One region of the Pseudomonas sp. HP_01 genome, then DNA from elsewhere that is predicted to be linked to it. Evidence: predicted binding sites of a transcription regulator. Region 1 holds the regulator's gene; the other holds the start of a gene.
What was found. Region 1 encodes FliA, which starts transcription of late flagellar genes. Its sites were predicted from a motif close to CTAAAGTTTNNNNNNNNNNNGCCGNTAA; they were not measured.
Positions count from the first base shown of each region.

Region 2: ACYAR8_RS12635 (flagellar protein MotY) is a predicted target of FliA. The motif match lies at 4,134-4,161, and genes of this name have one in related genera.

Region 1 is NZ_JBTOPV010000022.1:38,535-54,558, reverse strand. It holds gene ACYAR8_RS13575 (protein-glutamate methylesterase/protein-glutamine glutaminase) at 1-729, opposite strand, end outside; gene ACYAR8_RS13570 (chemotaxis protein CheA) at 1,215-3,533, opposite strand; gene ACYAR8_RS13565 (protein phosphatase CheZ) at 3,679-4,467, opposite strand; gene ACYAR8_RS13560 (chemotaxis response regulator CheY) at 4,487-4,861, opposite strand; gene fliA (RNA polymerase sigma factor FliA) at 5,105-5,848, opposite strand; gene fleN (flagellar synthesis regulator FleN) at 5,845-6,678, opposite strand; gene flhF (flagellar biosynthesis protein FlhF) at 6,797-8,140, opposite strand; gene flhA (flagellar biosynthesis protein FlhA) at 8,152-10,281, opposite strand; gene ACYAR8_RS13535 (anti-sigma factor) at 11,070-11,801, opposite strand; gene ACYAR8_RS13530 (sigma-70 family RNA polymerase sigma factor) at 11,798-12,361, opposite strand; gene ACYAR8_RS13525 (DUF3455 domain-containing protein) at 12,473-13,015, opposite strand; gene ACYAR8_RS13520 (fasciclin domain-containing protein) at 13,250-13,807, opposite strand; gene ACYAR8_RS13515 (anti-sigma factor) at 13,882-14,595, opposite strand; gene ACYAR8_RS13510 (sigma-70 family RNA polymerase sigma factor) at 14,592-15,167, opposite strand; gene ACYAR8_RS13505 (hypothetical protein) at 15,525-15,677, opposite strand; gene flhB (flagellar biosynthesis protein FlhB) at 15,984-16,024, opposite strand, start outside.
Region 2 is NZ_JBTOPV010000019.1:42,065-58,088, reverse strand. It holds gene ACYAR8_RS12645 (hypothetical protein) at 1,015-1,569, shown strand; gene ACYAR8_RS12640 (argininosuccinate synthase) at 1,737-2,954, opposite strand; gene ACYAR8_RS12635 (flagellar protein MotY) at 3,085-4,083, opposite strand; gene pyrC (dihydroorotase) at 4,228-5,274, shown strand; gene rnt (ribonuclease T) at 5,271-5,948, shown strand; gene ACYAR8_RS12620 (bacterioferritin-associated ferredoxin) at 6,615-6,833, shown strand; gene bfr (bacterioferritin) at 7,035-7,511, shown strand; gene grxD (Grx4 family monothiol glutaredoxin) at 7,587-7,916, opposite strand; gene ACYAR8_RS12605 (molybdopterin oxidoreductase family protein) at 8,033-10,141, opposite strand; gene ACYAR8_RS12600 (hypothetical protein) at 10,288-10,590, opposite strand; gene argF (ornithine carbamoyltransferase) at 11,041-11,961, shown strand; gene ACYAR8_RS12590 (ABC transporter ATP-binding protein) at 11,958-13,055, shown strand; gene ACYAR8_RS12585 (PhzF family phenazine biosynthesis protein) at 13,099-13,887, opposite strand; gene ybaK (Cys-tRNA(Pro) deacylase) at 13,996-14,466, opposite strand; gene glpK (glycerol kinase GlpK) at 14,766-16,024, shown strand, end outside.

The sequences.
Region 1 (16,024 bases):
GGCTTTGGTGAACGCGGCCGGCATGTGCTGGATCAGCACGATGGGCGCCGGGAAGTTGGCCGGGAGTTGGGTCAGCACCCGCTGCAAGGCCACCGGGCCACCGGTAGACGTGCCGATCGCGACCAGTTTGTAGGCCTTGCGCTTGGGCACACCCGATGACGTTGGCGCGTGCTGATGGGACGCCGACGCGGTGGCGCGGGCAGGCGCAGGGGCTGGCGCCGAACGTGACACGCTCGGAGCGGCAGACGTGCTGCGCGGTGCAGTCGGTGCGGCAGACGGTGCCGGTGCCGACGTTGCAGCAGACGTGCTGGCGTAACCGCCGAAACGACGGTTGCTGCGGGAGATGCTGTGTACTTTCTCGCACAGCATCTGTTTGACCTTCTCGGGGTTACGCGAGATGTCTTCGAAATTTTTCGGCAGGAAATCCACCGCACCGGCGTCCAGCGCATCGAGGGTGACTCGGGCGCCTTCGTGGGTCAGGGAGGAGAACATCAATACCGGAGTCGGGCAGCGCTGCATGATGTGACGGACTGCGGTAATGCCATCCATCATCGGCATTTCGTAGTCCATGGTGATCACGTCAGGCTTGAGGGCCAGGGCTTGTTCAATGGCTTCCTTGCCATTGGTGGCGGTACCGACCACCTGGATCGTCGGATCTGAAGAGAGAATTTCCGAGACACGACGTCGGAAAAAACCCGAATCGTCCACGACGAGAACCTTGACTGCCATAAACACTCCAAAGAGCGCGCGCCACCCTGCGGGTCGGCGCGCCCTGAATCACGTAGCTTGGGTCACATTGGCGATAAGGGGCAGGCCAGTGGGACCGGTTTTCGCGCTTAAAACAGGACCCGCGGGACCTGTAGGACTTATACCTATAGGACCGGCTTTAGCCGGGAACCCGTCGGATGTCACACCGAGAAAATCCACGGTGTCTAGACCGGCCCTTTCCCGGCTAAAGCCGGTCCTACTCAGGAAAGCGTCGGATGCCACACCGCGAAATCTATGGTGTCCATACCGGCCTCTTCCCGGCTGAAGCCGGTCCCACTGAAACAACATCGCAAGGCGCCCTCCGCATGCTGTTAGTGGGACCGGCTTTAGCCGGGAAGGCGTCGGGTGTCACACCGAAAAATTCACAGTGTTTTCGCCGGCCTCTTCCCGGCTAAAGCCGGTCCCACAGAAAAACATCGACAGCCGCCTACCGAAGCTGATCCTGCTTAGCCGATCCGTCGTGCCGCGTAGCGCTTGAGCATGCTCGGAACATCGAGGATCAGTGCGATGCGACCGTCACCGGTGATGGTGGCGCCCGACATGCCCGGCGTGCCTTGCAGCATTTTGCCCAGCGGTTTGATGACCACTTCTTCCTGGCCGACCAACTGATCGACCACAAAGCCGATGCGTTGCGTGCCAACCGACAGGATCACCACGTGACCTTCGTGCTGCTCCTCGTGAGCCGCCGAGCTGACCAGCCAGCGCTTGAGGTAGAACAGTGGCAGCGCCTTGTCGCGGACGATGACCACTTCCTGACCGTCGACGACGTTGGTGGTCGACAGGTCCAGGTGGAAGATCTCGTTGACGTTGACCAGCGGGAACGCGAAGGCCTGGTTGCCGAGCATGACCATCAGCGTCGGCATGATCGCCAGGGTCAGCGGCACCTTGATGATGATCTTCGAACCCAGGCCTTTGGTGGAATCGATGCTGATCGAACCGTTGAGCTGGGCGATCTTGGTTTTCACCACGTCCATGCCCACGCCACGCCCGGACACATCGGAAATCTCGGTCTTGGTCGAGAAGCCCGGCGCGAAGATCAGGTTGTAGCAGTCGGTGTCGCTGAGGCGATCCGCTGCATCCTTGTCCATCACACCACGCTTGACCGCGATCGCACGCAGAACCGCAGGGTCCATGCCTTTGCCGTCATCGGAAATCGACAGCAGGATGTGATCGCCTTCCTGTTCGGCCGCCAGAATCACACGACCGTTGCGGGGCTTGCCCGACGCTTCCCGCTCTTCCGGCGACTCGATACCGTGATCGACCGCGTTGCGCACCAAGTGGACCAGCGGGTCGGCCAGGGCCTCGACGAGGTTCTTGTCCAGGTCGGTTTCTTCACCCACCAGTTCAAGGCTGATTTCTTTCTTCAGCTGACGTGCCAGATCGCGAACCAGTCGCGGGAAGCGACCGAACACTTTCTTGATCGGCTGCATGCGGGTCTTCATGACCGCGGTCTGCAGGTCAGCGGTGACCACGTCCAGGTTGGACACGGCCTTGGACATGGCTTCGTCGGCGCTGTTGGCGCCCAGACGCACGAGGCGGTTACGCACCAGCACCAGTTCGCCGACCATGTTCATGATCTCGTCCAGCCGCGCGGTGTCAACGCGCACGGTGGTTTCCGCTTCAGACTGCGGTTTTTCGCCAGGCGCGGGAGCAGCAGCACGCGCCGGTGCAGCGGCAGCGGCAGGAGCGGCTTTGGCCGGAACCGCCGCAGCAGGCGTCGTTTTGGCCGGTTCGGCTTTGGCGGCGGGTTCTGGCACCTTGGCCGGTGCAGCAGCAGAAGCAGCAGCAGCGACGGCAGGTTCAAACTTGCCTTTGCCGTGCAACTGATCCAGCAGGTCTTCGAATTCGTTATCGGTGATTTCATCCGCGGCAGCGGCTTTCGACGGGGCAGCGGGCGTAACCGGCGCGGCAGGAGCAGCAGCGGCAGGCGCAGCGGGCGCAGCAACGCCAACGGCATCTGCCGAGAACGAGCCTTTACCGTGCAACTGATCCAGCAGCGACTCGAATTCGTCGTCAGTGATTTCATCACTGGTCGGCGCGGCGGACGGCGTCACAGCCGCCGGCGGTTGCACGGCATCGACGGCGAACTGGCCTTTGCCATGCAGCTGATCGAGGAGTGATTCGAATTCGGCATCGGTGATTTCATCACTGGCCGCAGTGCCGCCCGCTGCAGCGGAAGCCGCCGCCGGTGCTGCTGCGACCGGTGCCGTTGCGACAGGTGCAGACGCAGCCGGCGCAGGAGCGCCTGCCGCTTGCGCCTTGACAGCGTTCAGCGAATCCAGAAGCTGTTCGAATTCGTGATCAGTAATGTCTTCGGACGGCGCTTCAGCAACCGGCTCTTCGACCACCGGTGCCGGAGCGACTTCATCTGCCGAGGCAGGCTCAGCGAGGCGAGCCAGCGCGGCCAGCAGTTCAGGTGTTGCAGGGGTAACGCTGGAGCGCTCACGCACTTGACCGAACATGCTGTTGACGGTGTCGAGTGCTTCGAGCACCACGTCCATGAGCTCCGAGTCAACGCGGCGTTCACCCTTGCGCAGGATGTCGAACACGTTCTCGGCGATGTGACAGCATTCAACCAGCTCGTTGAGCTGGAGGAAGCCGGCGCCCCCTTTTACAGTGTGAAAACCGCGAAAAATTGCATTGAGCAGGTCCGCATCGTCCGGCCGGCTTTCCAGCTCGACCAACTGCTCTGACAACAGCTCGAGAATCTCGCCGGCCTCTACCAGAAAATCCTGAAGGATTTCTTCATCGGCGCCGAAGCTCATTGGGGGGTGCTCCTAAAATTAACCGTCAAACCGATCCAGAGGCTGCACTGACGGCCTGCGCGCATTGCCTTCGCCGAAGCATTGGCGCGCGGGTCCAGCAGCCACTTTCACAGAAAACCTGAAGTCTGAAATCAGAATGACCGAATCAGAATCCGAGGCTGGATAGCAGATCGTCAACATCATCCTGTCCGGATACAACGTCTTCACGTTTATCGGCATGAATCTGCGGACCTTCACCCTTGGAGTGAAGTTTTTCTTCTTCTTTTTGCTGACGGAACACTTCCTGGTCGTGCTCGATGCCCGCGAAGCGGTCCACCTGGCTCGCCATGAGCACCAGCTTGAGCAGATTGCGCTCGACTTCGGTGACCAGCGTGGTCACGCGCTTGATCACCTGACCGGTGAGGTCCTGGTAATCCTGCGCCAGCAGAATGTCGTTCAGGTGCGCGGAGACTTCGGTCGTCTCCTTCTCGCTGCGGGTCAGGAACACATCGACGCGGCGGGCCAGATCACGAAACTCTTCGGCGCTGATTTCGCGGCGCATGAAGCGTCCCCAATCGGCGCTCAACGCCTTGGCGTCATCACTGAGCCCGTGCATCAACGGCGTGCTTTGCTCCACCAGGTCCATGGTCCGGTTGGCCGCGTTTTCGGTCAGCCTGACCACGTACGACAGCCGCTCGGTGGCGTCGGTGATCTGGGAGACCTCCTCGGCCTGCGGCATGTTCGGGTCGATCTGGAAGTTGACGATCGCGCTGTGCAACTCGCGCGTCAGTTTGCCGACTTCCTGATACAGGCCTCGGTCGCGGGTCTGGTTAAGCTCATGGATCAGTTGCACAGCGTCGCCGAACTTGCCTTTTTCAAGGCTCGCGACCAGCTCTTGTGCGTGTTTCTTCAGGGTTGACTCAAAGTCACCCATTGTCGAATCTTTGGAATCCATAGCGCCCTCGCAGCGGACATCAGCTATTGACGCGCTCAAATATCTTTTCGATTTTTTCTTTGAGCACTTGCGCGGTGAACGGCTTCACCACGTAGCCGTTCACACCGGCCTGAGCGGCTTCGATGATCTGCTCACGCTTGGCTTCGGCAGTAACCATCAGCACCGGCAGGCTGCGCAGACGCTCGTCGGCACGCACCTGACGCAACAGGTCGATGCCGGACATGCCGGGCATGTTCCAGTCAGTGACGAGGAAGTCAAAGGCGCCGCTTTGCAGCATCGGCAATGCGGTGAGACCGTCATCTGCTTCGGCCGTGTTGGTGAACCCAAGGTCACGCAACAGGTTTTTAATGATCCGCCGCATCGTTGAGAAGTCATCAACGATGAGGATTTTCATGTTCTTGTCCAATTCGACCTCCAAGCAGTCTTTAACGCGTGCAGCACCTGAACGCGCGTCCAATCAATACCGGCTGTGCCGAACATGAAGAGGGGGTTTGATCGACCGGGACGAGCGCAGCGAAACCGGATCATCTACGACCCGGTTCGACCGACTCCTGCCATGTCTCTTCTGCTTCCCGCTCACGTCTTGCACAGCCGGTCTTACAAGCAAAACACGCAGGCCTCACGGCCTGCGCCTGATTCACGAACGTGCGCGCCACTCGCCAAGACGACCGCGCAACCGCGCTGCGCATTGGCTGTGCAACTGACTGACCCGCGATTCGCTGACCCCCAGGACCTCACCGATTTCCTTGAGGTTCAGCTCTTCGTCGTAGTACAGCGACAACACCAGACGTTCACGTTCGGGCAAATTGGCGATGGCCTCGGCCAGCGCAGCCTGGAAGCGCTCGTCTTCCAGATCCCGCGACGGTTCGAGGGACTGGCTCGCGCCGTCCTCGTGCAGCCCTTCATGTTCGCCGTCCTGCAACAGGTCGTCGAAACTGAACAGGCGGCTGCCCAGGGTATCGTTCAAAATCCCGTAATAATCGTCGAGACTCATTTCAAGTTCGGCAGCAACCTCGTGATCTTTAGCGTCACGACCGGTTTTTGCTTCAATTGCACGAATTGCGTCGCTGACCATGCGCGTGTTGCGGTGGACCGAGCGCGGTGCCCAGTCCCCCTTGCGCACTTCGTCAAGCATCGCGCCACGGATACGAATACCCGCGTACGTCTCGAAGCTGGCCCCTTTGGTGGAGTCGTATTTGGTCGACACTTCGAGCAAACCAATCATGCCCGCCTGGATCAAGTCCTCGACCTGAACACTTGCTGGCAGACGCGCCAGCAAGTGGTAGGCGATTCGTTTGACCAGCGGGGCATAACGCTCGATCAGCTCATACTGGGAGTCTTTGGACGATTTGCTGTACATGCGATAGCCACTTGCTGTCATGAGACGGGCCCTGCGCTGGTGTGATGCACGAGGCGCTCTACGAAAAATTCCAGGTGACCGCGCGGGTTCGCCGGCAGCGGCCAAGTGTCGACTTTCTGCGCAATGGCCTTGAACGCCAGGGCACATTTGGAACGCGGAAACGCTTCGTACACGGCGCGCTGCTTCTGCACGGCCTTGCGTACGCACTCGTCGTACGGCACCGCGCCTACATACTGCAGGGCCACGTCGAGAAAACGGTCGGTGACTTTCGTCAGCTTGGCGAAGAGGTTGCGCCCTTCCTGCGGGCTCTGGGCCATGTTGGCCAGGACGCGGAAGCGGTTCATGCCGTAATCGCGGTTGAGCAGTTTGATCAGGGCGTAGGCGTCGGTGATCGACGTGGGCTCGTCGCACACCACCAGCAGCACTTCCTGGGCGGCGCGGACGAAGCTCACCACCGATTCGCCAATACCGGCGGCAGTATCGATGACCAGCACATCGAGGTTGTCGCCGATGTCACTGAAGGCCTGAATCAATCCGGCATGCTGCGCCGGGGTCAGGTGGACCATGCTCTGGGTGCCCGATGCCGCCGGCACAATGCGTACGCCGCCCGGCCCCTGCAGCAGGACATCGCGGAGCTCGCACCGCCCCTCCATGACGTCAGCCAGGGTGCGCTTGGGGGTCAGGCCCAACAATACGTCGACGTTGGCCAGACCCAGATCGGCGTCCAGCAGCATGACGCGACGTCCCAGCTCGGCCAGCGCCAGTGAAAGATTCACTGAAACGTTGGTCTTGCCTACGCCACCTTTGCCACCGGTTACCGCGATAACCTGTACGGGATGCATGCTGCCCATGTTAGTTGTTTACCTTGTCTTGCTTAGACCTAAGCCACATGTCGGGCTGCACGTTCAGTGCCTGAACAATGCCTGGCAGACCATCGATGCAGGAAAATTCCACTGTCATTTTCTCTACCTAGCCCGCGCGCTTGCCGGTGCTGTGATAAAGATCCGCAAACATATCCGCCATCGCTTCCTCGCTAGGCTCCTCCTGCATCTGCACGCTGACAGCCCGGCTCACCAATTGGTGCCGACGCGGCAAATGCAGATCGTCCGGTATCCGTGGGCCATCCGTCAGATAGGCCACAGGCAGTTCGTGTGTCACGGCCAGGCTGAGCACTTCGCCCAGGCTGGCCGTTTCGTCGAGCTTGGTCAGGATGCACCCGGCCAGGCCGCAACGTTTGTAACTGTGATAAGCCGCTGACAGCACCTGCTTCTGGCTGGTTGTTGCCAACACCAGGTAGTTGCGCGCCTTGATGCCACGGCCGGCGAGGGTTTCCAGTTGCAGACGCAGTGCCGGATCGCTGGCTTGCAGGCCGGCGGTGTCGATCAACACCACGCGCTTGCGCAACAGCGGCTCCAGTGCCTGTGCCAGGGACTGGCCCGGGTCGACGTGGGTGACCGGTACATTGAGGATCCGGCCCAGGGTTTTAAGCTGTTCCTGAGCGCCAATGCGGAAACTGTCCATGCTCACCAGCGCGATATTTTGCGCGCCGTATTTCAACACATATCGGGCCGCCAGTTTAGCCAGCGTGGTGGTTTTACCCATGCCGGCAGGGCCGACCATGGCAATCACACCACCCTCTTCCAGCGGCTCGACGTCCGGAGTGGCAATCATGCGGGCCAGATGGGCCAACAACATGCGCCAGGTATGGGCCTGATCACCGGATTCCGGGACCATCGCCAGCAGATCGCGGGACAGCGGGCCGGAGAGGCCGACGCGTTGCAGACGGCGCCACAGATTGGCCTGCTGCGGACGGCTGCCTTGCAGCTGGTTCCAGGCCAGCGAGCCCAGCTGGACTTCCAGCAGTTCGCGCAGGCCGTTCAATTCGGAGCGCATCGCTTCGTAAGCACGGTCGCCTACGGCAGGCTCGGCGTTGCGCTCGGCACGCTCGGCGGCCACAGCGGCGTGGATCGACGGGCGGAACGGTTCTTCCAGGGTCGGTTCGATCTGCTTGCTGTCATCCATCGCCAGACCGACGAACAACTGGCGATTGGCAACAGTGTCCAGCTCGCTGCGGTGGGTCAGTTCAGCCTGAGCGGTGACGATGCGCGATTGAGTCTTGCGCAGCTCTTCTTCGAGTTCGATGTTCGGCACACGTGGGGCCAGCGCAGACAACTTGTAATCCAGGGCCGCGGTCAGTTCCACGCCGCCGGCGATCCGCCGGTTCCCGATGATGGCGGCTTCAGCGCCCAGCTCATCGCGAACCAGTTTCATGGCTTGTCGCATATCGGCGGCGAAAAAACGCTTAACTTGCATGACTCACTACCTCAGCCGTTAGGCCCGACAGTCGCTACGATGGTGACTTGCTTATTGTCAGGAATTTCCTGGTAAGCCAAAACATGCATATTCGGTACAGCCAACCGTCCAAAGCGGGACAACATGGCGCGAACCGGACCTGCGACCAACAAAATAACCGGCTGCCCCTGCATCTCCTGACGCTGCGCCGCTTCGATCAACGAGCGCTGAAGTTTCTCAGCCATGCTCGGTTCGAGTAGAACGCCTTCTTCCTGACCCTGACCTGCCTTCTGCAGACTATTTAGCAAGATCTGTTCCAACCTTGGCTCAAGGGTGATCACAGGCAGCTCCGGCTCAATGCCGACAATGCTTTGGACGATTGCGCGGGACAATCCGACCCGTACGGCAGCCACCAGCGCGGCGGTATCTTGACTACGTGCAGCGTTGTTGGCTATGGCTTCGGCGATGGAGCGGATGTCACGAACCGGGACCTGCTCGGCGAGCAGCGCCTGCAGCACCTTCAGCAGGGCCGACAGCGACAGCACGCCAGGGACCAGTTCTTCCGCCAGTTTCGGCGATCCCTTGGCCAGAAGAGCCATCAATTGCTGGACTTCCTCGTGGCCGATCAATTCGTGAGAGTGCTTGTAGAGGATCTGGTTCAAGTGGGTTGCCACCACGGTACTGGCGTCCACCACGGTGTAACCGAGGGACTGCGCCTGGGCGCGCTGGCTGATTTCGATCCAGACGGCCTCCAGACCAAACGCCGGGTCTTTGGCAGTGATGCCGTTGAGGCTGCCAAATACCTGGCCGGGATTGATGGCCAGTTCGCGGTCCGGGTAGATCTCGGCTTCGGCCAGGGTCACGCCCATCAGCGTCAGGCGATAGGCGCTGGGCGCCAGGTCGAGGTTGTCGCGGATGTGCACGGTCGGCATGAGAAAGCCCAGCTCCTGGGAGAGCTTCTTGCGCACGCCTTTGATCCGCGCCAGCAATTGACCACCCTGGTTGCGGTCCACCAGCGGAATCAGGCGGTAGCCGACTTCCAGGCCGATCATGTCGATCGGGGTGACGTCGTCCCAGCCCAGCTCCTTGGATTCCTGCGCGCGGGTCGGCGATGGCAGCAGCTCTTGCTGACGCTTGACCTCTTGCACCGCAGCGAGCTTGACCTGGTTCTCTTTCTTCCACAGCAGGTAGGCGCCGCCGGCGGCGACCAGACCCAGGCTGATGAAGGAGAAGTGCGGCATGCCCGGGACCAGGCCCATGACGATCATGATCCCGGCCGACACCGCGAGCGCTTTGTGGGAGGCGAACATCTGGCGGCCGACCAGTTTGCCCATTTCTTCCGAACCGGACGCACGGGTCACCATGATCGCGGCCGCGGTGGACAGCAGCAGTGATGGCAATTGCGCCACCAAACCGTCACCGATGGTCAGCAGCGCGTAGACCTTGCCGGCGTCGCCGAAGGTCATGCCGTGTTGCAGGATGCCCACCAGCATGCCGCCGATGAGGTTGATGAAGAGGATCAGCAGGCCGGCGATGGCGTCACCGCGGACGAATTTGCTGGCACCGTCCATGGAGCCGTAGAACTCGGCTTCCTGGGCGACTTCAAGGCGACGACGCTTGGCTTCGGGCTGGTCGATGAGGCCGGCGTTGAGGTCGGCGTCGATGGCCATCTGTTTGCCGGGCATGGCGTCGAGGGTGAAGCGCGCGCTCACTTCGGAGATGCGCCCGGCACCTTTGGTGACGACGACGAAGTTGATGATCATGAGGATGGCGAAGACGACGATACCGACGACGTAGTTGCCGCCGATGACGACTTCACCGAATGCCTGGATGACTTTACCGGCGGCGGCGTGGCCGTCCTGGCCGTGGAGCATGACGACGCGGGTGGAGGCGACGTTGAGGGCCAGTCGCAGCAGGGTGGCGACGAGGAGGATGGTCGGGAATACGGAGAAGTCGAGGGGCCGCAGGGCGTAGATACAGACGAGCAGGACGACGATGGACAGGGCGATGTTGAAGGTGAAGAAGACGTCCAGCAGGAACGGCGGCATGGGTAGCATCATCATGGCGAGCATGACGAGGAGCAGTAGCGGTACGCCAAGTTGTCCACGGCCCAGGCCGATCAATCCGGTTCTGGCGTGGGAGATTATCTGAGAGCGTTCCACCGATGGGCACCTGCGCGTTAAATCAATCTTTTGACGCCGAAGCGTTGTATCGGGGTTATTGCAAGAAGGGGTCCAACATTTGGGATTGGGTGAAAATATCAGAGTGCCAGTATTCAGATCCGCGATTTCCGTCGGGTGCGGATGAGTCAAGATCAAAGGCATCTGCCTAACGGCAGACATTTCGCCTTCGGCGAGTTACTTGGAAAAGCACCCCAAGTAACCAAGGGTGCCTGCTCCTGGTTGGGCCCTTCGTTCCTCAGGGTTCCTTCACTCCGGTCCCGCTCCGTGGGCCCGCCGCCATCCGCCATCCATGGCGGGGGGCGGCTCTCGCGGCATCCATGCCGCTCGGCCCACTTCGCGAGACCTGCGTTCAGCCTGCACCCAAGTCGCGTTTTGTGGTGTCTGGAGTTTTTGCGTAGGAAGATCAAAGGCAAAAGCTTCCCGGCTAAAGCCGGTCCTACAGGGCTCGCCGCCGGCCCCGCTCGTGGAACGCGCTGCCTTTAGTGGGACCGGCTTCAGCCGGGAAGAGGCCGGTGTGACCACAACCAATTTCACTGAATGCACGCGGCTTTACTGGCTGAATGCATTCCCCTGTAGGAGCGCGCTTGCCCGCGAACGCGGTGGTTCGGCTGCATTTCAATTCCCTGACACCCTGGGTTCTGATCGTGCTGATCGTTCCCCCGCTCCGCGCGGGAATGCCGCCCTCGACGCTCCGCGTCTCCTAGAGGGGACTGATTTATTTACAGCGCTTCACCGTAAATTAATCTGTCCCCGCCAGCCGCCAAGCGCTAGATCACTTTCACAGCGCGCCCAATGAACTGAATCGGCCCGGTGGGCTTGCCGGTCGGGGAGCCGGCGGGGTTTTCGAGGGTGAGTTCGAAGAGTTGGTTGGGTTGCAGCGGCGGCAGTTTGTTTACCGGGATGGAGAGGCTCTGGCCGGGTTTGACCAGGCCGAGGGACACAGGGCCCTGCCAGCCGTCGGCCTTGGTCCAGAACTGGAGGGCTTTGTCGGTCGGGACTTGGGTGGCGCCCAGGGGGATCAGCTGGATTTCTTCCGGGTTGCTGGCCTGGATGACCCAGCCGGGGGCCTGGTTCTGTGGGGCGACCAGCACCACCAGATACGTCGTCGGGTTCACCGGGGCGGTTCGGGTCAGGAGCATCGAGCCCAGCAGCAATGTCGCCACCAGCCCTGCCCCGGCCAGTCCGCGCCACAGCGCAAGCACATCCCACCACGAATTCCGTTCAACAGCAGGGGTCGCTCGGGGGGCTCGGCGTGCCTGGCTGTCTATGCTGCGCTCGATCCGTCCCCACAGCCGCAGGCTTGGGGTTTGTGGTTCGGCGAGTTCGGTCAAGGCCAGCAGGCGCCCTTCCCATGCGTCCACTGCGGTACGCAAGTCAGCGTCCGTGGCGAGGCGGTTCTGGACCTCGAGTCGTTGCTCGGCCGGCAGTGTGCCTAACACGTACTCGCTGGCCAGCGCGTCCAGTTCGTCGGCACTGTCTGTTGACGGATACCTTGTCATCCCATGCACTCCCGCAATGCCACCAGACTGCGTTTGATCCAGGCTTTTACCGTGCCCAGCGGCGCGCCCACTTTCTGCGCGATCTCCGAGTGCGAATAGCCGTCTACGTACGCATGAAGAATGCAGTTGCGACGCGCCGGTTCCAGTTGTTCAAGGCACCCGTAGATGCGCCCTGAGCGGGCGCGGTATTCGAAGGTGTCGGCTTCGGTTGCGACGTCCAGTGCAGCCTCGGCCAGCACGGCATTTTCGCTCTGTTCACTGACCTGAACGATGTGCGCGTTATCACGCATGAAGTTCAGCGCCAGGTGCCGGGTCACGCTGAAGATCCAGCCACGGGCGGTGCCTCGCGCCGAATCGTAACTGCCGGCGCGGGTCCAGATTTTAATGAAGGCGTCATGCACGATGTCCTCGGCCAGCGCGTCGCTGCGGACGATCCGCTTGGCGACGCCGAGCAGACGTGCGCTTTCCTGGGTGTAGAGGTCGTGCAAGGCCCGCCGCTCACCCCGAGCGCATGCAGCCAGACAGGCTTCGTAGTCAAAACAGTCTTCAGGTAGGGACAAAATGTTCAACCGCCAACGAAAAGAAATACCCCGACCCAAAGGCCGGGGTGACGTCGGTGCAGCGTAGATGACTTTGTGCGTCAGCGGCGCGGCATGACGTGGGACGTTGGTCTACTTGGCCGCCCAGAAAATATAGTCCGCCTGATATTTCACGACTTCCTGCTTGCCCTTGGTCGCCATCGAACACTCCATCTTCGGCGCGACACCGCCTTTGGTCGCCACGCGCTGGATGTAACTGACGTTGCTCATCGCGCCCTTGCCTTCCGCAGGGTTGGCTTTCACCAACTGATACGGAATATCCCCCGTCCCGGCGGGGGCCACCGCGAGCTGTGTGCCGGTGATCTTCGAACCGTCAGCGGCCTGCCACGTCGCCGGTGGCCCGAAGTACGTGCCGACCTGCTTGCCGCTGCGGTCATTCAACACCGCTTTCGGACCGACGAACGTCCATTCGGTCTGACCGGCAGCGTTGGGCTTGTCGCGGCACTCATAGATGATCTCGCCCACGCCCACGGTTTCCATGGCGATCTTGTGACCGTCCGGAACCTTGACCGCGTCAGGCAACGCCATCTGCGCGTACGCCGCCGGCGCCGTGGCCAGCAGGCAAGTGGCTGCCAATGAAACACCGAACGAACCCAGCCATTTTTTAGCGTTCATGCCATCTCTCCATTAGATAAACAGGTCAGCAGCCATCGCTACTTCTTGTACTACCCGGGGGAGAACGAACTGGATGCAGTGAATTGAAAATAAATCTGCGCGGGGAACGGCGGGGGCACGAGGGTTGGAGCTGAAGGGGGGATCAGTGCGCATGGCTTCCGTTGCGGGGCCAGGCCGTGAACCCCGGTGGACAAAGCTGATGTCCACCGGGTGCAGCAGCGATTACGCCAGTGGTTAAGGCATCAGCACCGAGTCGACCACGTGGATGACACCGTTCGACTGCATCACATCAGCGATGCTGACCGCGCTTTTGTTACCTTTAGCGTCCATCACCCACAGCTTCCCGTCATGGGGCATCACGGTGAGGGATTCACCTTGTACGGTTTTCAGCATCACCTTGCCGCCGTTCATTTTGGCGTCCGCCATCAATTGTTTGGCGGTGTGGGTACCGGCGACGACGTGGTACGTCAAAATTTTGGTCAGGTCCGCTTTGTTCTCTGGCTTGACCAGCGTTTCGACGGTGCCGGCGGGCAGTTTAGCGAAGGCTTCGTTGGTGGGAGCGAAGACGGTGAACGGGCCTTTGCTGTTCAGCGTGTCCACCAGACCTGCAGCTTTGACCGCCGCAACGAGGGTGGTGTGGTCCTTGGAGTTGACGGCGTTCTCGACAATGGTCTTGGTCGGGTACATGGCGGCGCCACCCACCATGACGGTGTCGGCGGCAAAGCTCGGTGAAGCAGCGAGGCAGAGGGCGGCGAAGGAGGCTGCGGCAATGCGTTTGGCAATGGTCAACATGGTACTTCTCCTAGATTCTTCGGTCCTTCGGATGAAGGTGAGAGATATACGGAGCAGCGGCCTCAACGGATGCATCACAGTGAAGATATTTTTCCCTGGGCGACGACCGGTCCGGTCGGCAGCCCGCTGGGCGACCCGTTCAGCGGCTCCAGGGTCACGGCCAGCACTGCGCCGCTGGCGAGCAGATCAGCCAGTTGCGGCGTTACGTTTAGCGTTGCGGAAGCATTGGCGGGCAGCAGGCCCAGCGACCGCGGCTTGCCATCGGCAGCGATCACCCATGCTTCGGCACTCTTGCCCGGCCAGTCATTGTGGTGTGTGTTGACGAACAGCACACTGCGCCGATCAGGGTTGATCGTGGCGGCAAACAGCGTATCGCCGCTGCTTTGATCCAGACGCGCCAGCAGTGCAGGCCCTGATGCTGGCGCCGAAACAGGCTGCTGAAGGGTCAGCACCGACGCCAGCAACCCGGCAGCCAGCGCGGCTGTCGTCCAGCGCCAGAGCCCGAGGTTGTTCCACCAGCCTGACGCCCGTGACGGCGGATGACTGGCCCCCGCAAACAATCGCTGCTCAATCCTGCGCCAGGTAGCCGCCGGAGGGCTGGACGCGGGCAATTGACCCAGCCACTCGGCGAAGTGCGCCTGCCACTGCTCCATCGCGCGTTGATGGCGAGGCTCCCGCGCAATCATCGCCTCCACCCGATCACGCTCTTGGCGGTCGAGTACGCCAAGGGCGTACTCCGCGATCAGCAGGTCCGGGGTCTCGTCGGGAGGCAGTGGATGCTCGTTCATAGGCCAAGGCACAAGCGCAGTCGAAGCAACCCGCGACGAATCCAGCTTTTCATCGTCCCCAGCGCAATGCCGTGGCGCTCGGCGAGCTCGGCGTACGAGTAACCCTCGAAGAACGCGACGCGGATATATCGTTGCTGCGCTTCTTCGAGGGTTTCCAGGCAGCGGTCCAACTGGCTGCCCTCCTGCTCGCGTTCGAGAGAGTCCGGGATGGAGTCCTGCGTGGATAATTCGGTGATCGTTTCAAGAGGGTCGTGAGGGCGACGGGCCCTGCGCCGGTCAATGGCCTTGTTGCGCGCCATGGTCGCCAGCCAGGTCATGGCGCTGGCCAGTTGCGGATCGAAGCGAGAGGCCTTCAGCCACGTCATGATGTACACCTCTTGCAGGACCTCTTCAGCCTCGGCCCGATTGCCGGAATAGTGCAGGCAGATACCGAACAGCCTGGCCGACGTGGCGTGATACATCGCCTCGAACGCCAGCCGATCCCCTTTCCCGCAGGCCTGCAACAAGGCATTCAACGCCTCGGCGCCGGACTGAACGTCAGATAACTGGGCTGCATTTGATCGAATGGTCAAGTGGCGAGGCCTTGAGAGTGACTGCGGCCACTCTAGACGGTTTTTGTTTGCGCTGTCATCACGCTGGTGTCGGCTCTCAGTACGAAGATCAAGGGCGCCTGCCTGGGGGCAGACTGTTTCGCCTTCGGCGAGTTACTTGGAAAAGCACCCCAAGTAACCAAGGGTGCCTGCTCCTGGTTTGGCCCGACTTCGTCGGGTTCCCTCACTCCGACGACGCTCCGTGGGCCCGCGCCGAACGGACATCCATGTCCTGACGGCGCTCTCGCGGCATCCATGCCGCTCGACCCACTCCGCGTCGTCTGCGTTCGGCCTGCACCAAAGTCGCGTTTTGTGGTGTTTGGACTATCGCGTAGAAGATCAAGAGCGAAAGCAAAGCAAAGCAAAGCAAAGCAAAGCAAAAGCTTCCCGGCTAAAGCCGGTCCCACTAAAAAACACATCGCGTCCCCCTGTAGGACTGGCTTTAGCCGGGAAGCTCTTGATCTGCGAAGCGCTTTTGATCTTGATCTTCATACACAAAAGCCTCAGTCACCGACAATCGCGACTTGGGTGCAGGCTGAACGCAGGTCTCGCGCAGTGGGCCGAGCCGCATGGATGCGGCGAGAGCGCCGTCAGGACATGGATGTCCGTTCGGCGCGGGCCCACGGAGCGAGACCGAAGTGAAGGAACCCTGACGAAGGAAGGGCCCAACCAGGAGCAAGCACCCTTGGTTACTTGGGGTGCTTTTCCAAGTAACTCGCCGAAGGCGAAACAGTCTGCCCCCAGGCAGACGCCGTTGATCTTAACGATCTTGATCTTGATCTTAACGATCTAGAAGACTTACGAATCCCGCCTCAAATCCGGCGGAATCGGCAGATTAT
Region 2 (16,024 bases), on a different contig from region 1:
ACAAAACCTGCCCTATCCGCTCTGTTTTTTATGATGTGCAGTCCTGTCTCAGTACGTGACCGCATAATTTCCGAGATCGCAAGTGGTCATTTGTGAATCCTGAATACGCTGAGCATTTCTGACGATATGAACGCGGTTTAATAGCTCGCTTTGTCATAAGGTCCGTCGGCGCCCCTTTGCTCCGCCCACCGGTTTGAATGTGGGGACATCCATGGCTTTGCGTAACGCCCATCAAAAAAGGCTTCCTCTTTGAAGCACTGCCCAGGGTAGCGGGTGACAACCTGCTCACCACGACCGTCATGACTTCAGCATATGCCCATCTGGCCAGGCTGCCAGTGAACAAAAATCATAAAATATTGCGGACCATGGGAGACGTGCACGGCCGCACACATTTGCTTAAAACACAGGTGTGCGCCCGACGAGTTTCATTACATATTAAATACTCGAAAGGACCTACAGCGGGTTAAGAAATTTCTGAACAGCCCGAACTAACTTTCAACTGTTCTTACCCAGATACCGGGCCAGGAATGGGATAAAAAGTTTCGCCACGTAACCTCCTCCACCGGGTGCTGCCCCATTTAATAAAGCCTGCGTCAGATCACCCTATTAAAACGGAGGGCTGCCCCGCCTTTCACGTAATACTATTCAGCCCATAACATCCAGCACCATCAAGTCATTCCAGAAAAATACTACATAACTAACGGACTATTATTACCGCCCAAAACATCACCCAAAGAGATTAAAAAACAAACTGCATATTTTTTGGCTTTTTACTTGCCAAACCTATTACCACTCGTTACTTTTTGATGAGCGAATGGTTCAGCCCACTGTTAGTTAGTGGCATCTCTCACGATAAAAGATTATTGCGCCTATAAAGGCTGGTGTTTCTTGTGCCAGCAGTCCGTGCGCAGGCCACTCTTCGGCATGAATAAGCCATTCAGTGTTTAAACACGCTTAAGCGTGAACGTCCCGGCAGTGCAGGCTGTTTAGTTGATATGTTCAAAGGAACCTACCATGACCAAGAAAATAAAATACTCCATTGGCGCGAGCAGCGACCCTCTTAAGCTGGCGGAAGCGGTGGAGCGCTACGTTTCAGAAGGCGGCGTCATCAATGTCATTGCAGAGGGAGAATCACGGGAGACCGAAGCGTCGCGGCAAACCCGGGACGCCGATCCGGAGGCGGAGCTGTCCACCAAGGTCGACCTTCTCAAGGGGCTTGTTGCCAAGGGAGCGGGTGTCGCCGCGTTGCAATACTCGCTGCGCATGAACCAGAAGGACATCAAGCGCCTGGCCAGCGAGAACGGTCTGAAGATCCGCTACTGCCAGCCTGTTCGGCGGTCACGCACGTCCCGGCAAAGAGAGCCGGCAACCGTGGACGACGCCACCGCCGGGCATGCCATGCATTACTCGGCATTGGGCTATACGGTTCCCGAAATCGCTCAACTATTGGGCGTGGGAATCCGCGATATCTGGGACATTGGCAAAGCCTATCGCTTTGAGTTTCGAACAACTTCGCAGGGGGATACGGCTGAGAACATCGCTGATAAAGACACAGATTTGCCAACATGATGCAGGAGATGAAACGAAGCCCAGGCGCGTCTTTTACCGCCCGTAAACGGGGGCATTAACCGACGACCGAGGGAGCGGGAAAAGTTTCTGATGAACCGCCAGGGGCACAACGAGAACAGGCAGTGAGTGCAGCCCCTGACAGGGCTGCACATCAATCACGACAGCGATCAGAACAACTTGCGGCCCTTGTTCGCGGCAATGCGCATGCGCAACGCGTTGAGCTTGATGAAGCCGGCAGCATCTGCCTGATTGTAGGCGCCGCCGTCTTCTTCGAACGTCGCGATGTTGGCATCGAACAGCGACTCGTCGGACTTGCGACCGGTCACGATTACGTTGCCCTTATAAAGCTTCAGGCGCACCACACCGTTCACGTGTGCCTGCGAAGCATCGATCATCTGTTGCAGCATAAGACGCTCAGGGCTCCACCAGTAACCGGTGTAGATCAGGCTGGCGTACTTGGGCATCAGCTCATCTTTAAGGTGCGCGACTTCGCGGTCCAGGGTGATCGATTCGATCGCACGGTGACCACGCAGCATGATGGTGCCGCCCGGGGTCTCGTAGCAGCCACGGGACTTCATGCCGACGTAGCGGTTTTCGACGATGTCCAGACGGCCGATCCCGTGTTCGCCGCCGATGCGGTTCAGGGTGGCAAGAACGGTGGCCGGGGTCATCTCGACGCCGTCCAGTGCAACGATGTCGCCATTGCGGTAGGTCAGCTCCAGATACTGCGCCTTGTCGGGCGCGTTTTCCGGCGACACTGTCCACCGCCACATGTCTTCTTCGTGCTCGGTCCAGGTGTCTTCCAGCACGCCGCCTTCATAGGAGATGTGCAGCAGGTTGGCATCCATCGAATACGGGGATTTTTTCTTGCCGTGGCGCTCAATCGGAATCGCGTGCTTCTCGGCGTAGTCCATGAGCTTCTCGCGGGACAGCAGGTCCCACTCACGCCAAGGCGCAATAACTTTCACGCCAGGCTTGAGCGCATAGGCGCCGAGTTCGAAACGAACCTGGTCGTTGCCTTTGCCGGTAGCGCCGTGGGAAATGGCGTCAGCGCCGGTTTCGTTGGCGATTTCGATGAGGCGTTTGGCGATCAGGGGACGCGCGATGGAAGTACCCAGCAGGTACTCGCCTTCGTAGACAGTGTTGGCGCGGAACATCGGGAACACGAAATCACGCACGAACTCTTCGCGCAGGTCGTCGATGTAGATTTCTTTGACGCCCATGGCTTGCGCCTTGGCGCGTGCTGGCTCGACTTCTTCGCCCTGACCCAGGTCAGCGGTGAAGGTCACCACCTCGCAGTTGTACGTGTCTTGCAGCCACTTGAGGATTACCGAAGTATCCAGGCCACCGGAATACGCGAGAACTACCTTGTTTACGTCCGCCATGCCATCACTCCAACGCGTTGTACGGAAAACCGACGAGTTTACCGTTCACGCGCGGGAATTTACAGTGTCGCGACAGCTTCTGACGACAAAGCGACAGATTCTTTCAGTCAGACGACTTGGCTGCCCATCATCAAGAGGCCTTGGCGGGCGTCGTACTTGCCGCTGTGGCAGGCGCAGCGCCAGGGGTTGGCGATGCCGCAGGCCCTGGCAACGGAGCCGGTGCAGGTGCAGGTGCAGGTGCAGGTGCAGCGGATGGCGGCACGGCTGGGGTCTGCTGCGCCACACGCTCCAGGTGGATATTCACCCGACGGTTGCGCGCGCGATTGGCATTGTTGGTGTTCGGCGCCAGCGGATATTGCTCGCCGTGGAAACGCAGGGTGATCTGCTCTTCCGGGATGCCCTGGGCTTTGAGGTAGTCCATCACCGACAGCGCACGACGCCGCGACAGATCGCGGTTGGTCAACCGGTTGCCGCTGTTGTCGGAGTGGCCGTCGAGTTCGACGTGATTGACCGTCGGATCAGCCTTCATATAAGCCAGCACGGTGTCCAGCTTGCGCTTGGCCGTAGCGTCCAGCTCGATGCCGCCACCCGGGAAGCCGATCTCGGACTGTCGGACTTGCTCGAAATTCATCGGCAACAGCTTCGCGGTACAGACCTGGAAGTCACCGTAGGCCTTGCTGAATTTCACCGGTAACAGCCGCACTTCCATCGCACCGCCGCCATCGCGCAAGGTGTGACGAATGGTCGGGCTGCGCCCTTCCATCAAACCGGCGATCAGACGCGTCGCCTGGGCCTGATTGGTATTGAAGGGAATCTCGCCGCTGCCGACTTTCACCGCGCCAAGATTGAGATCACTGCGACCCGGCTGCCAAGGCGCCGCAGCGGCAATCAACATGGCCGAACCGGACGCCAGACTGTAGCCATTTGCTTTCAAGCGAAACGTCGGCTGCTCACCCGCGCGCCGCACGAACTCGCCGGCGCCGAAATCGGCGATCGGTTGAGTCAGTCTGCACTCGAACTGGTCGCCTTCCACCTTCCACTCAATATTCTCCAGACGGGTCTGGAAGGTGAGCGCCACGGCCGGCAGGCTGGCAAACACGCTGAGCAGGGCTAGATATCGCTGGCGCACGGGAGGCTCCACTAAATTCACGCGTAACAAGATTAATGACTTACACGTGGCTATCGGTAACTTCCCGCAAAACTTGATAGCGAGTGCCTGGAGGAGTCTTTTCCGGTAGCATTCCCAGCGAGTTTGACCCGCCTGGAATCCCCAATGTCCGAACGCCTGACCCTCCTGCGCCCCGACGACTGGCATATCCATCTTCGAGATGGCGCTGTTTTGCCCCACACCGTCGCCGACGTAGCGCGCACTTTTGGCCGCGCGATCATCATGCCGAACCTCGTGCCTCCGGTACGCAACGCGGAGCAAGCGGACGCCTATCGTCAGCGCATCCTCGCTGCACGTCCGCACGGCAGCCGCTTCGAGCCGCTGATGGTGCTTTATCTCACCGACCTGACGCAGCCCGAAGAGATTCGCGCCGCGAAGGCAAGTGGCTTCGTGTATGCCGCCAAGTTGTACCCGGCAGGCGCGACTACCAATTCCGATTCGGGCGTGACCAGCGTCGACAAGATCTTTCCGGTGCTCGAGGCGATGGCTGAAGTGGGCCTGCCGCTGTTGATTCACGGCGAAGTGACCCGCGGCGACATCGACGTGTTCGACCGCGAAAAGATTTTCATCGATGAACACATGCGTCGTGTCGTCGAGCGTTTTCCGACGTTGAAAGTGGTGTTCGAACACATCACCACCGCCGACGCCGTGCAGTTCGTGAATGAAGCCTCGGCCAATGTCGGTGCGACCATCACTGCGCACCACTTGTTGTATAACCGCAACCACATGCTGGTGGGTGGCATCCGTCCCCACTTCTACTGCTTGCCGATTCTCAAGCGCAACACCCACCAGGTCGCCCTGCTCGATGCCGCCACCAGCGGCAGCAGCAAGTTCTTCCTCGGAACGGACTCCGCGCCCCACGCGCAGCACGCCAAAGAAGCGGCATGCGGTTGTGCCGGCTGCTACACCGCATTCGCCGCCATCGAGCTGTACGCCGAGGCATTCGAGTCACGCAATGCGCTCGACAAGCTGGAAGGTTTCGCCAGTATCCACGGCCCGGCGTTCTATGGCCTGCCGACCAACACCGACACCATTACCCTGGTTCGTGACGAATGGACGGCCCCCGCCAGCCTGCCGTTTGGCGAGCTTTCTGTTATCCCGCTGCGCGCCGGTGAAAAACTGCGCTGGCGCCTGCTGGAGGAACACGCGTGAGTGAAGAACATTACGAAGACGAGCAAGAAGGCTCCGGTGGCGGTACAGGGTCCCGGCACCCGATGGCTGCCCGTTTTCGCGGTTACCTGCCCGTTGTGGTTGACGTAGAAACAGGCGGGTTCAACTGCGCCACTGATGCGTTGCTGGAAATCGCAGCCACGACGATTGGCATGGACGAGAAGGGCTTTGTCTTTCCTGACCACACGTATTTCTTCCGTGTCGAACCCTTCGAAGGCGCCAATGTTGAAGCGGCGGCGCTGGAGTTCACCGGCATCAAGCTGGACCACCCGCTGCGCATGGCCGTGAGCGAAGAAACCGCGCTGACGGACATCTTCCGCGGCATCCGCAAGGCGCTGAAAGCCAACGGCTGCAAGCGGGCAATTCTGGTCGGCCACAACGCCAGCTTTGACTTGGGCTTTCTCAACGCAGCGGTTGCGCGGCTCGACATGAAGCGTAACCCGTTCCATCCGTTCTCCAGCTTCGACACCGCGACGCTGGCGGGCCTGGCTTACGGTCAGACTGTTCTGGCAAAAGCCTGCCAGTCGGCGGACATCGATTTCGACGGCCGCGAGGCCCATTCGGCCCGTTACGACACCGAAAAGACTGCCGAGCTGTTCTGCGGCATCGTCAACCGCTGGAAAGAAATGGGCGGCTGGCACGACTTCGATAACTGAGTCGATGCGGCTGCGCGATACAAGAACCGGCCCATGTGGCCGGTTTTTTTATCGCTAGCCGGGGACAGATTAATTTACGGAGAAGCGTGTAAATAAATCAGTCCCCTCCAACACTCTGCGTCCCGACTGGCCCCTTCCCGGCTAAAGCCGGTCCCACTAAAAAGCAGGTCGCGTACAACCCGTGGGACCGGCTTCAGCCGGGAAGCTCTTGATCCGCTTTTGATCTGTTTTTGATCCTCATACGCAAAAGGTTCAGTCACCGCAGAACGCGACTTGGGTGCAGGCTGAACGCAGGTCTCGCGCAGTGGGCCGAGCGGCATGGATGCCGCGAGAGCCGCCCCCCGCCATGGATGGCGGATGGCGGCGGGCCCACGGAGCGAGACCGGAGTGAAGGTATTCCGACGAAGGAGGAACCCAACCAGGAGCAGGGCCTTTTTGGTTACTTTTTCGGCTCTTGGAAAAAGTGACCCGCCGTAAGGGCGGAACCGTAATCAGCACCACCGCCGATAATGGATATACACACAACCCTCACAAGCGATCATGCCTATCGCCGCAGCCGACCACTCATCGGTAGCCACGCGAAGAAGCCTGAGTAGTTTTGACAAGCATTCTCATTAACATTAGTATCCCTCGCATTGAGCCAATCACTCAGCGACGGTTTCTTATATGTATGTCTGCCTCTGCCAAGGTGTTACCGACGGACAAATCCGTGAAGCAATCATGGAAGGATGCTGCAGCTATCGTGACGTCCGCGAGACCCTCGGTGTCGCCAGCAAGTGTGGGAAATGTGCCTGCCTCGCCAAGGAAGTGGTGCGTGAAACCCTGACCGAGCTGCAAACCAGCCACGCCGCCCTCGCCTATCCCGCAGAATTTTCAGCTGCCTGAAAGACCGCTTTCAAACAAAACCGGGCCCTGTCCGGTTTTTTTATGCCTTTAATTCAATCGCTTAGCAACAAGATGCGGAACACAAACATTCTTATTCCTATTTATTTTCACTTATTATTCAATAACTTAGGTTTGACAGAGTTATAGGCTGGGCTCAGACTTCCCGCCTGCATTACCTATATCTTCGACAGGACCCCGATCATGAAAGGCGACATCACAGTCATCCAGCATCTCAACAAGATCCTCGGTAACGAGCTGGTCGCGATCAACCAGTACTTCCTGCATGCGCGCATGTATGAAGACTGGGGCCTGAACAAGCTGGGCAAACACGAGTACCACGAATCCATCGACGAGATGAAACACGCTGACAAACTGATCAAGCGCATCCTGTTTCTGGAAGGCCTCCCGAACCTGCAGGACCTGGGCAAGATCCTGATCGGCGAGCACACCAAGGAAATGCTTGAGTGTGACCTGCGCATCGAGCGCAAGGGCCACGCCGATTTGAAAGCCGCCATCGCGCACTGCGAAACCGTCGGCGATTTCGGCAGCCGCGAGATGCTGGAAGACATTCTGGAATCGGAAGAAGAGCACATCGACTGGCTGGAAACACAGCTGGGGCTGATCGACAAGGTCGGCATCGAGAACTATCTGCAGTCTCAGATGGGCGAAGAGGACTGATAGTCGTCTCTGACACCGCTCAATAAAAAGCCCCGCTTCTCGGCAGAGAGCGGGGCTTTTTTACGACTGCCGAAATCAGGCAGTGGCGTTTTTCGCAACAGCGGCTTTCACCAGTTCCTGCAGCGAACCGTCAGCCTGCATTTCAGTGATGATGTCGCTACCGCCGACCAGCTCACCACCGACCCACAGCTGCGGGAACGTTGGCCAGTTGGCGTACTTCGGCAGGTTGGCGCGGATTTCCGGGTTCTGCAGGATATCGACGTACGCGAACTTTTCGCCACACGCCATCAGTGCCTGAGAAGCCTTGGCCGAAAAGCCACACTGCGGGGCATTCGGAGCGCCTTTCATGTAAAGCAGAACGGTGTTGCTGGCAATCTGGTCTTTGATCGTTTCGATAATATCCATGGAGCACCTCGGCTAAACTTTACGACTGTATGTGTCGACACGGTGGCGCATTCTAAACGATTCCCGAGCATAACGCTTGGTCTTGGCCATGGCGGCTCCTCGGGAAATGATGGCCGTCATGCCGCTGCCACGGTCACCGGCACCCCGTTGAGCACGGCGTTCCCGGAAATCCCGTCCAGTGCCCGCTCGTCAGTCAGGTCATTGGCGCTCTCACCTGGCTGGGCCGCCGCGGTTTCCATTTTCACGCCCGGACGACCGTGACCCCAACCGTGGGGCAGGCTGACAACCCCGGGCATCATGTCCGCGCTGCTCATCACTTCGACCTCGATCACGCCGACCCGAGAGCTGACCCTGACTCGCTGACCGTCCATCAAGCCCCGGCTGATCAAGTCGTCGGGGTGCATCAGCAACTGATGCCGCGGCTTGCCTTTCACCAGCCGATGGAAATTGTGCATCCATGAATTATTGCTGCGCACATGGCGCCGACCAATAAGCATCAGGCCCCCGGCCTGGGGCGCAGGCTCCCCAGCGAAGCGGCCCAGGTCGGCAAGGATCACCGGCGGCGCGGCCTGCACCCGCTGGTTGAAGGTTTTAAGACGGTTGGCGAGATTGGGCTTGAGCGGGCCGAGGTCCAGACCGTGGGGATACTGCGCCAGTGTCTCCAGGGACAGCTTAAACGGCGAAGCATCACCGTACAGCCCGGCGCGCAAACCGCGATCGACCATCTGCGCCGGCGGCATCGTCGGTTTCAGCTCGCGGCCGGTTTTCAGCGCGAAGGCCTGGGCGAGGCCGACAAAGATTTCCCAGTCGTGCAATGCGCCCTCTGGCTTGGCGAGGATCGCGCGGTTGAACCGGGTGACGTTGCGCACGGCAAACATGTTGAACGTGGTGTCGTAGTGGTCATTTTCCAGCGCCGACGTCGACGGCAGGATGAGGTCCGCGTGCCGCGTGGTTTCGTTGATGTACAAATCGACGCTGACCATGAATTCCAGGCCTTCGAGCGCAGTATCGAGCTGACGTCCGTTGGGCGTCGACAACACCGGATTACCCGCAACGGTGATCAGCGCCTTGATCTGCCCTTCTCCCGGGGTCAGCATTTCCTCGGCCAGCGCAGAAACCGGCAGCTCGCCGCCGTACTCCGGCAGTTGGGAGACGCGACTCTGCCAGCGATTGAAGCTGCCTCCTGACGTCGACGCCACCAGATCCAGCGCGGGCTCGGTGCACAGAGCACCGCCTTCACGGTCAAGATTACCGGTGACCAGATTGATCAGTTGCACCAGCCAGTGGCACAGGGTGCCGAACGCCTGGGTGGAAATGCCCATGCGCCCGTAACACACACCGCTTTTGGCAGCGGCGAAATCCCTAGCGAGCTGCCTGATCTGCTCGGCGGGCACGCCGCATCGAGGGCTCATGGCGTCGGCGTTCATCTCGCTGACGGCGGCGCGGACTTCCTCAAGACCATCAACCGCAAGGTGGCTCTCACGGGTCAGGCCTTCGGCAAACAGGGTGTGCAGCAGGCCAAACAGAAACGCCGCGTCGCCGCCCGGCCGGATGAACAGGTGCTTATCGGCTATGGCGGCGGTTTCGCTGCGGCGCGGATCGACCACAACGACTTTGCCGCCACGGGCCTGAATCGCTTTCAGACGCTTCTCAACGTCAGGCACGGTCATGATGCTGCCGTTGGACGCCAGCGGATTACCGCCGAGGATGAGCATGAAATCGGTGTGGTCAATGTCGGCGATGGGCAGCAGCAGACCGTGGCCGTACATCAAATGACTGGTCAGGTGATGAGGCAACTGGTCCACGGAAGTCGCGGAGTAGCGGTTACGGGTTTTCAGCAGCCCGAGAAAATAGTTGCTGTGGGTCATCAGCCCATAGTTGTGCACGCTGGGGTTGCCCTGGTACACCGCCACCGCGTTCTGCCCGTGACGTGCCTGAATGTCGGCCAGGCGCTCGGCGATCAGATCAAACGCGGCCTGCCACTCGATCGGCTGCCAGTCATTGCCAATGCGCTGCATCGGCTGGCGGAGGCGATCGGGATCATTCTGGATGTCTTGCAGCGCGACGGCTTTGGGGCAGATATGCCCGCGACTGAAGGTGTCCTGCGCATCGCCCTTGATCGAGGTGATCAGGGTGCTGGCGTCGTCCTGCAGGGTGGTTTCGAGGGTGAGGCCGCAAATCGCCTCGCACAGGTGACAGGCACGGTGGTGGAGAGTCTTGGTCATCGCCAGTCTCGAGTTTTTATAGGGCGATCAAGCGATCGCGGATACAAAACTATGGGACCTGTCCGGGCGATGCGCCAGAAATGTCAGTGCCGTGAATCGGGCGGCATCAGGCGAGCCGATAGCTCACCCGATGAAGGACACGCGACTCAGGAAGCGGTGCCACCGATAGGCGTGACCACCTTGCGCTGCATCTGCACCTCATGAACCGTTTCGATCTGTTCCTGAGACACCTGAATGCCGGTGAGTTCGCCGATCAGCCGCCAGTGCTCGTCGAGTCCTGCGCTGATGGTTGCCATGCGATCGATCATCCGGCGTCCCGCAGAACGGGTCACTTCGTCTTCGCTGCGCATCAGTTCGAACGACATCGACGTCATCGACGCCGTGAGGTGCGTAAGGGTTCGAGCCGTCAGCCCGAGCAGTTCCGTCAGTTGTTGCTCTTTTGAATCCATTCCCCACCTCTTTTGGAGGACATAAGCCGCCTTTATAACCCACGCCGATGGTTTAGGAAACGTCCGGGTTTCCGCGGCGTGAAGCATGTCGCATAAGGCTGCACAGTGGTTTGCGACTGTTGCGGATCGGGCAGTCATCGCGGCGACGCCAAACAGCGTTACAAGCGGACTGTCCAATCAGGACTAATGCGATGGCGAATGGCCTGCGCAGAAACATGACTGTAGCACTTCGTTACATGAAAAGCGTCCTGCGAACGCCGTTTTCAGGCGACCGAACGTCCGACGACGATTTTCCGTCACGGCGGGCCTTGGCATCAGGCGACATTTTCTTATACCCTCGCGCCTTCCCTATTCGTCGCCCCGTGCGGCTTTCGCCGCAGGTCTCGCCCGTTTTTCCGAAAAAACCCGGCTTTGAGGATCTGCGGTCTGTTGCAGACAAGGTAGTTAATGATGAGCGCAAGGCACTTTCTCTCGATGATGGACTACACCCCCGCTGAGCTGGTCGGGGTGATTCGTCGCGGCGTTGAGCTGAAGGACCTGCGAAATCGAGGCGTGCTTTTCGAGCCATTGAAGGGCCGCATCCTGGCGATGATCTTCGAGAAGTCCTCGACCCGGACCCGCGTCTCGTTCGAAGCCGGCATGATCCAGCTGGGCGGCCAGGCCATTTTCCTCTCCCCTCGGGACACCCAGCTGGGCCGTGGCGAGCCGATCGCCGATGGCGCGCGGGTCATGTCGCGGATGGTCGATGCCGTGATGATCCGGACCTTCGCCCACAGCAACCTTACCGAGTTCGCCGCCCACTCCCGCGTACCGGTGATCAACGGCCTGTCAGATGACCTTCATCCCTGCCAGTTGCTGGCCGACATGCAAACCTTCCTCGAACACCGCGGCTCCATTCAGGGCAAGACCGTGGCGTGGATCGGCGATGGCAACAACATGTGCAACAGCTATATAGAAGCAGCGATTCAGTTCGACTTTCAGCTGCGTGTCGCCTGCCCGAAAGGCTACGAACCCAGTGAGCATTTCCTGGCCCTGGCGGGCGATCGTGTGACCCTGACCCGTGACCCCCAAGAAGCGGTGAAAGGCGCGCACCTGGTCTCCACCGATGTCTGGACGTCCATGGGCCAGGAAGAAGAAGCTGCCAAGCGTCTGGCCCTGTTCAAGCCTTTCCAGGTCACCCGCGAGATGCTCGACCGCGCTGCCGACGATGTGATTTTCATGCACTGCCTGCCGGCGCACCGTGGTGAAGAGATCAGCGAAGACCTGCTGGATGACCCGCGTTCGGTAGCGTGGGATCAGGCGGAGAACCGGCTGCATGCGCAGAAGGCCCTGCTCGAATTCCTCGTGGCCCCGGCCCTCACTGCCCCATGAGTCAGCCCCTGCTGCTGACGCTGCATAACCTCGCCTGTGGTTATCAGGACCAACGCGTGGTGCAGCACCTCAATCTGCACCTGAATGCAGGCGACATCGGTTGCCTGCTGGGTTCGTCCGGCTGCGGCAAGACCACTACCTTGCGCGCCATCGCCGGGTTCGAGCCGGTCCACGAAGGCGACATCACGCTGGCAGGTGAAGTCATCTCCCGCCCCGGGTTTACCCTGGCCCCGGAGAAGCGCCGGATCGGCATGGTGTTTCAGGACTACGCCCTGTTTCCCCACCTCACCGTGGCCGACAACATCGCCTTCGGCATCCGCAATCATCCGCGCCAGAAGCAGGTGGTTCAGGAGATGCTGGAGCTGGTCAATCTCGGCGCGCTGGGCACGCGTCATCCCCATGAGCTGTCCGGTGGACAGCAACAACGTGTGGCGCTGGCCCGCGCGCTCGCGCCGGAGCCGCAGTTGTTGCTGCTGGATGAGCCGTTTTCAAACCTGGATGGCGAGTTGCGTCGACGCCTGAGCCACGAGGTGCGCGACATTCTCAAAGCCCGTGGCACAAGCGCGATTCTGGTGACCCACGACCAGGAGGAAGCCTTTGCCGTGAGTGATCACGTCGGTGTGTTCAGGGACGGTCGGCTGGAGCAGTGGGACACTCCCTACAACCTTTATCACGAGCCGGCGACGCCTTATGTCGCCAGTTTCGTCGGTCAGGGTTATTTCATTCGCGGGCAAATGATCGATGCCGAATCAGTGCAGACCGAGCTGGGCGTGCTGCGCGGCAATCGTGCGTACCCCGGCGCGCCAGGCACCCCAATGGATGTGTTGCTGCGACCTGACGACATCGTTTATGCGCCCCACAGTCCGATCAAGGCTCGCGTCGCGAGCCTGACGTTTCAAGGCGCGGCCACCCTGTATCGCCTGCAGTTACCGACCGGCACGCAACTGGAAGCGTTGTTCCCCAGCCACGTGGATCTGCGCGCGGGGGATCAGGTCAACTTCGAAGTGTCAGCCGAGCATCTGGTGCTGTTCCCGGCTTCGGGCAGCGTGCCAGTGCATCGGAGCGTTCCGGTGCATCGGGACGTGGCGATCTGAAGACCTGCCACTCACGCTCATGCACTAGTTAGCCCAATAGCCACTAGCTCAGTATCAAGGCGCCGCTGGCCACCAGCGTCGCGTGCCCGCCGATTTTCACGCGTTCCCCCTCCAACCGACAGAACAGCTCCCCTCCCCGCGCCGACGCCTGATAACCGGTCAGACTGAATTTGTTCAGCCGGGCCGACCAGTAGGGAATCAGGCTGCAGTGCGTCGAGCCCGTGACCGGGTCTTCGTTGATGCCGATGCCTGGCGCAAAGTAGCGCGAGACAAAGTCGTAACGTTCGCCGTCACCCTTGGCGGTGACGATCACCCCAGGCCATGGCAGACGCGCGAGGGCAACGAAGTCGGGCTTGCAGTCGCGAACCGCCTGCTCGGACTCCAGCACCACCAGCAATTCCGCTGCACTCAGCACATCGACGACGGAGACGCCAAGGGCGCGTTCGATTTCCACCGTCACACCCTGCTCGGCGGGTGGCATCGATGGGAAGTCCAGCACAAGCCGATTGCCTTCACGGCTGACACTCAACTCGCCGGATTTACTCACGAAGTGGATAACCTCGGCCTTCTCGCCGTACTTCTCGAACAGCACGAAGGCGCTGGCCAGGGTCGCATGCCCGCACAATGGCACTTCGTGGGTCGGGGTGAACCAGCGTATGTGCCAGCCCGCGCCTTCACGGACCAGAAAGGCGGTCTCCGACAAATTATGCTCTGCCGCAATGTGCTGCATAAGTGGGTCGGAAAGCCAGGCGTCCAGGCGGTAGACCATCGCCGGGTTGCCTGAGAACGGGCGGTCGGTGAAGGCATCGACCTGATGGAATTCAAGCTGCATGGAAGGCATCCCCGAGTAAAGAAATGCAGCGACCCGGTTCGGGCGCTGCCGGTCTGCGGTCAATTTCCCCGCATGAAAGGGTCAGTCATTTCTGACGTACCCGGCGAATCATTCCCGGCCGATCCGGGCAAAGGTCGCACTGGTGTGTTGCGCAAGTACCGCGGCGGGCAGTTCGACTTCAAGCCCGCGCCGACCTGCGCTGACAAAAATCGTCGCGAACGGTTGAGCGGACTCATCAATGAAAGTGCGCAGCCTTTTCTTCTGCCCCAGCGGGCTGATCCCGCCCAGCAGATAGCCGGTGGCACGCTGGGCAGCGGCCGGGTCCGCCATTTCGGCCTTCTTCGCGCCTGCTGCATGGGCCAGGGCTTTGAGGTCCAGCGTTCCCACCACCGGGACCACGGCGACCAGCAACTCGCCTTTCTCAGTGCTGGCCAGCAGCGTCTTGAACACCTGAGCGGGGGCCAGATCGAGCTTCTCTGCCGCCTCCAGGCCATACGAAGCAGCTTTGGGATCGTGCTCGTAACTGTGGACGCGATGTTCGGCGCGAACCTTTTTCAGTAAATCCAATGCAGGGGTCATGCAGCACTCCAGACAGCCAGATACTTTCTCTTTTGCTGACGATACTTTAGGCCATCAGTTATCGAAATGCCTGCATTCGAGAAGGACTTATCCACTAATATCGGCGTCTTGGAACATTCATCGACAAGGTTCGCTTTCGACCTTTGACAAGGTTCGTTTACGTCTATATTTTTTCGAATACGAATATCCCGCTTGCTTCCTTGACGCCATCCCGGTATTCAGTGCGCAAAGGCACCTCGCACAGGGCAACAGAACGGACGGCCGTTTCCGGAAACTCGCTACATCACCAGGCATTCACCATGACCGACACCGAAAATAAGAATTACATCATCGCTCTGGATCAAGGCACCACCAGCTCCCGCGCCATCATTTTTGACCGTGACGCCAACGTGGTCAGCAGCGCCCAGAGCGAGTTCGTTCAGCATTATCCCCAGCCTGGCTGGGTCGAGCACGATCCGATGGAGATCTTCGCGACCCAGACCGCGTGCATGACCAAGGTGCTGGCGCAGGCGAATCTGCATCACAACCAGATCGCCGCGATCGGTATCACCAACCAGCGTGAAACCACGGTGGTCTGGGAAAAGGACACCGGCCGGCCGATCTACAACGCCGTGGTCTGGCAATGCCGTCGCAGCACCGAGATCTGCCAGCAACTCAAGCGTGACGGTCTGGAAGACTACATCCGGGACACCACCGGTCTGGTCATCGACCCGTACTTTTCCGGCAGCAAACTGAAGTGGATTCTTGATCACGTTGAAGGCAGCCGCGAGCGCGCCCGCCGTGGCGAGTTGCTGTTCGGCACGGTCGACAGCTGGCTGATCTGGAAATTTACCGGCGGCAAGGTGCACGTCACCGACTACACCAACGCCTCGCGCACGATGATGTTCAACATCCACACGCTGGAGTGGGATCAGCGCATGCTCGACGTGCTCGACGTGCCCCGGGAGATGTTGCCGGAGGTCAAGTCGTCATCTGAAGTGTATGGCCACAGCAAAAGCGGCATCCCTATCGCCGGGATCGCCGGCGATCAGCAATCGGCATTGTTCGGCCAGATGTGCGTCGAGCCGGGTCAGGCGAAGAACACCTACGGCACCGGCTGCTTCCTGCTGATGAACACGGGCAAGAAAGCCGTCAAATCCAGCCACGGCATGCTCACCACCATCGGTTGCGGTCCGCGCGGCGAAGTGGCGTACGCGCTGGAAGGCGCGGTATTCAACGGCGGGTCTACCGTGCAGTGGCTGCGTGACGAGCTGAAAATCGTCAACGACTCCATGGACACCGAATACTTCGCCACCAAGGTGAAAAACAGCAATGGCGTCTATCTGGTGCCTGCCTTCACCGGTCTGGGCGCGCCCTATTGGGACCCCTATGCACGGGGCGCCTTGTTCGGCCTGACCCGTGGCGTGAAGGTCGATCACATCATTCGGGCCGCGCTGGAGTCCATCGCCTACCAGACCCGCGACGTGCTCGACGCCATGCAACAGGATGCCGGCGAGCCGCTCAAGGCCCTTCGCGTTGACGGCGGCGCAGTGGCGAACAACTTCCTCATGCAGTTCCA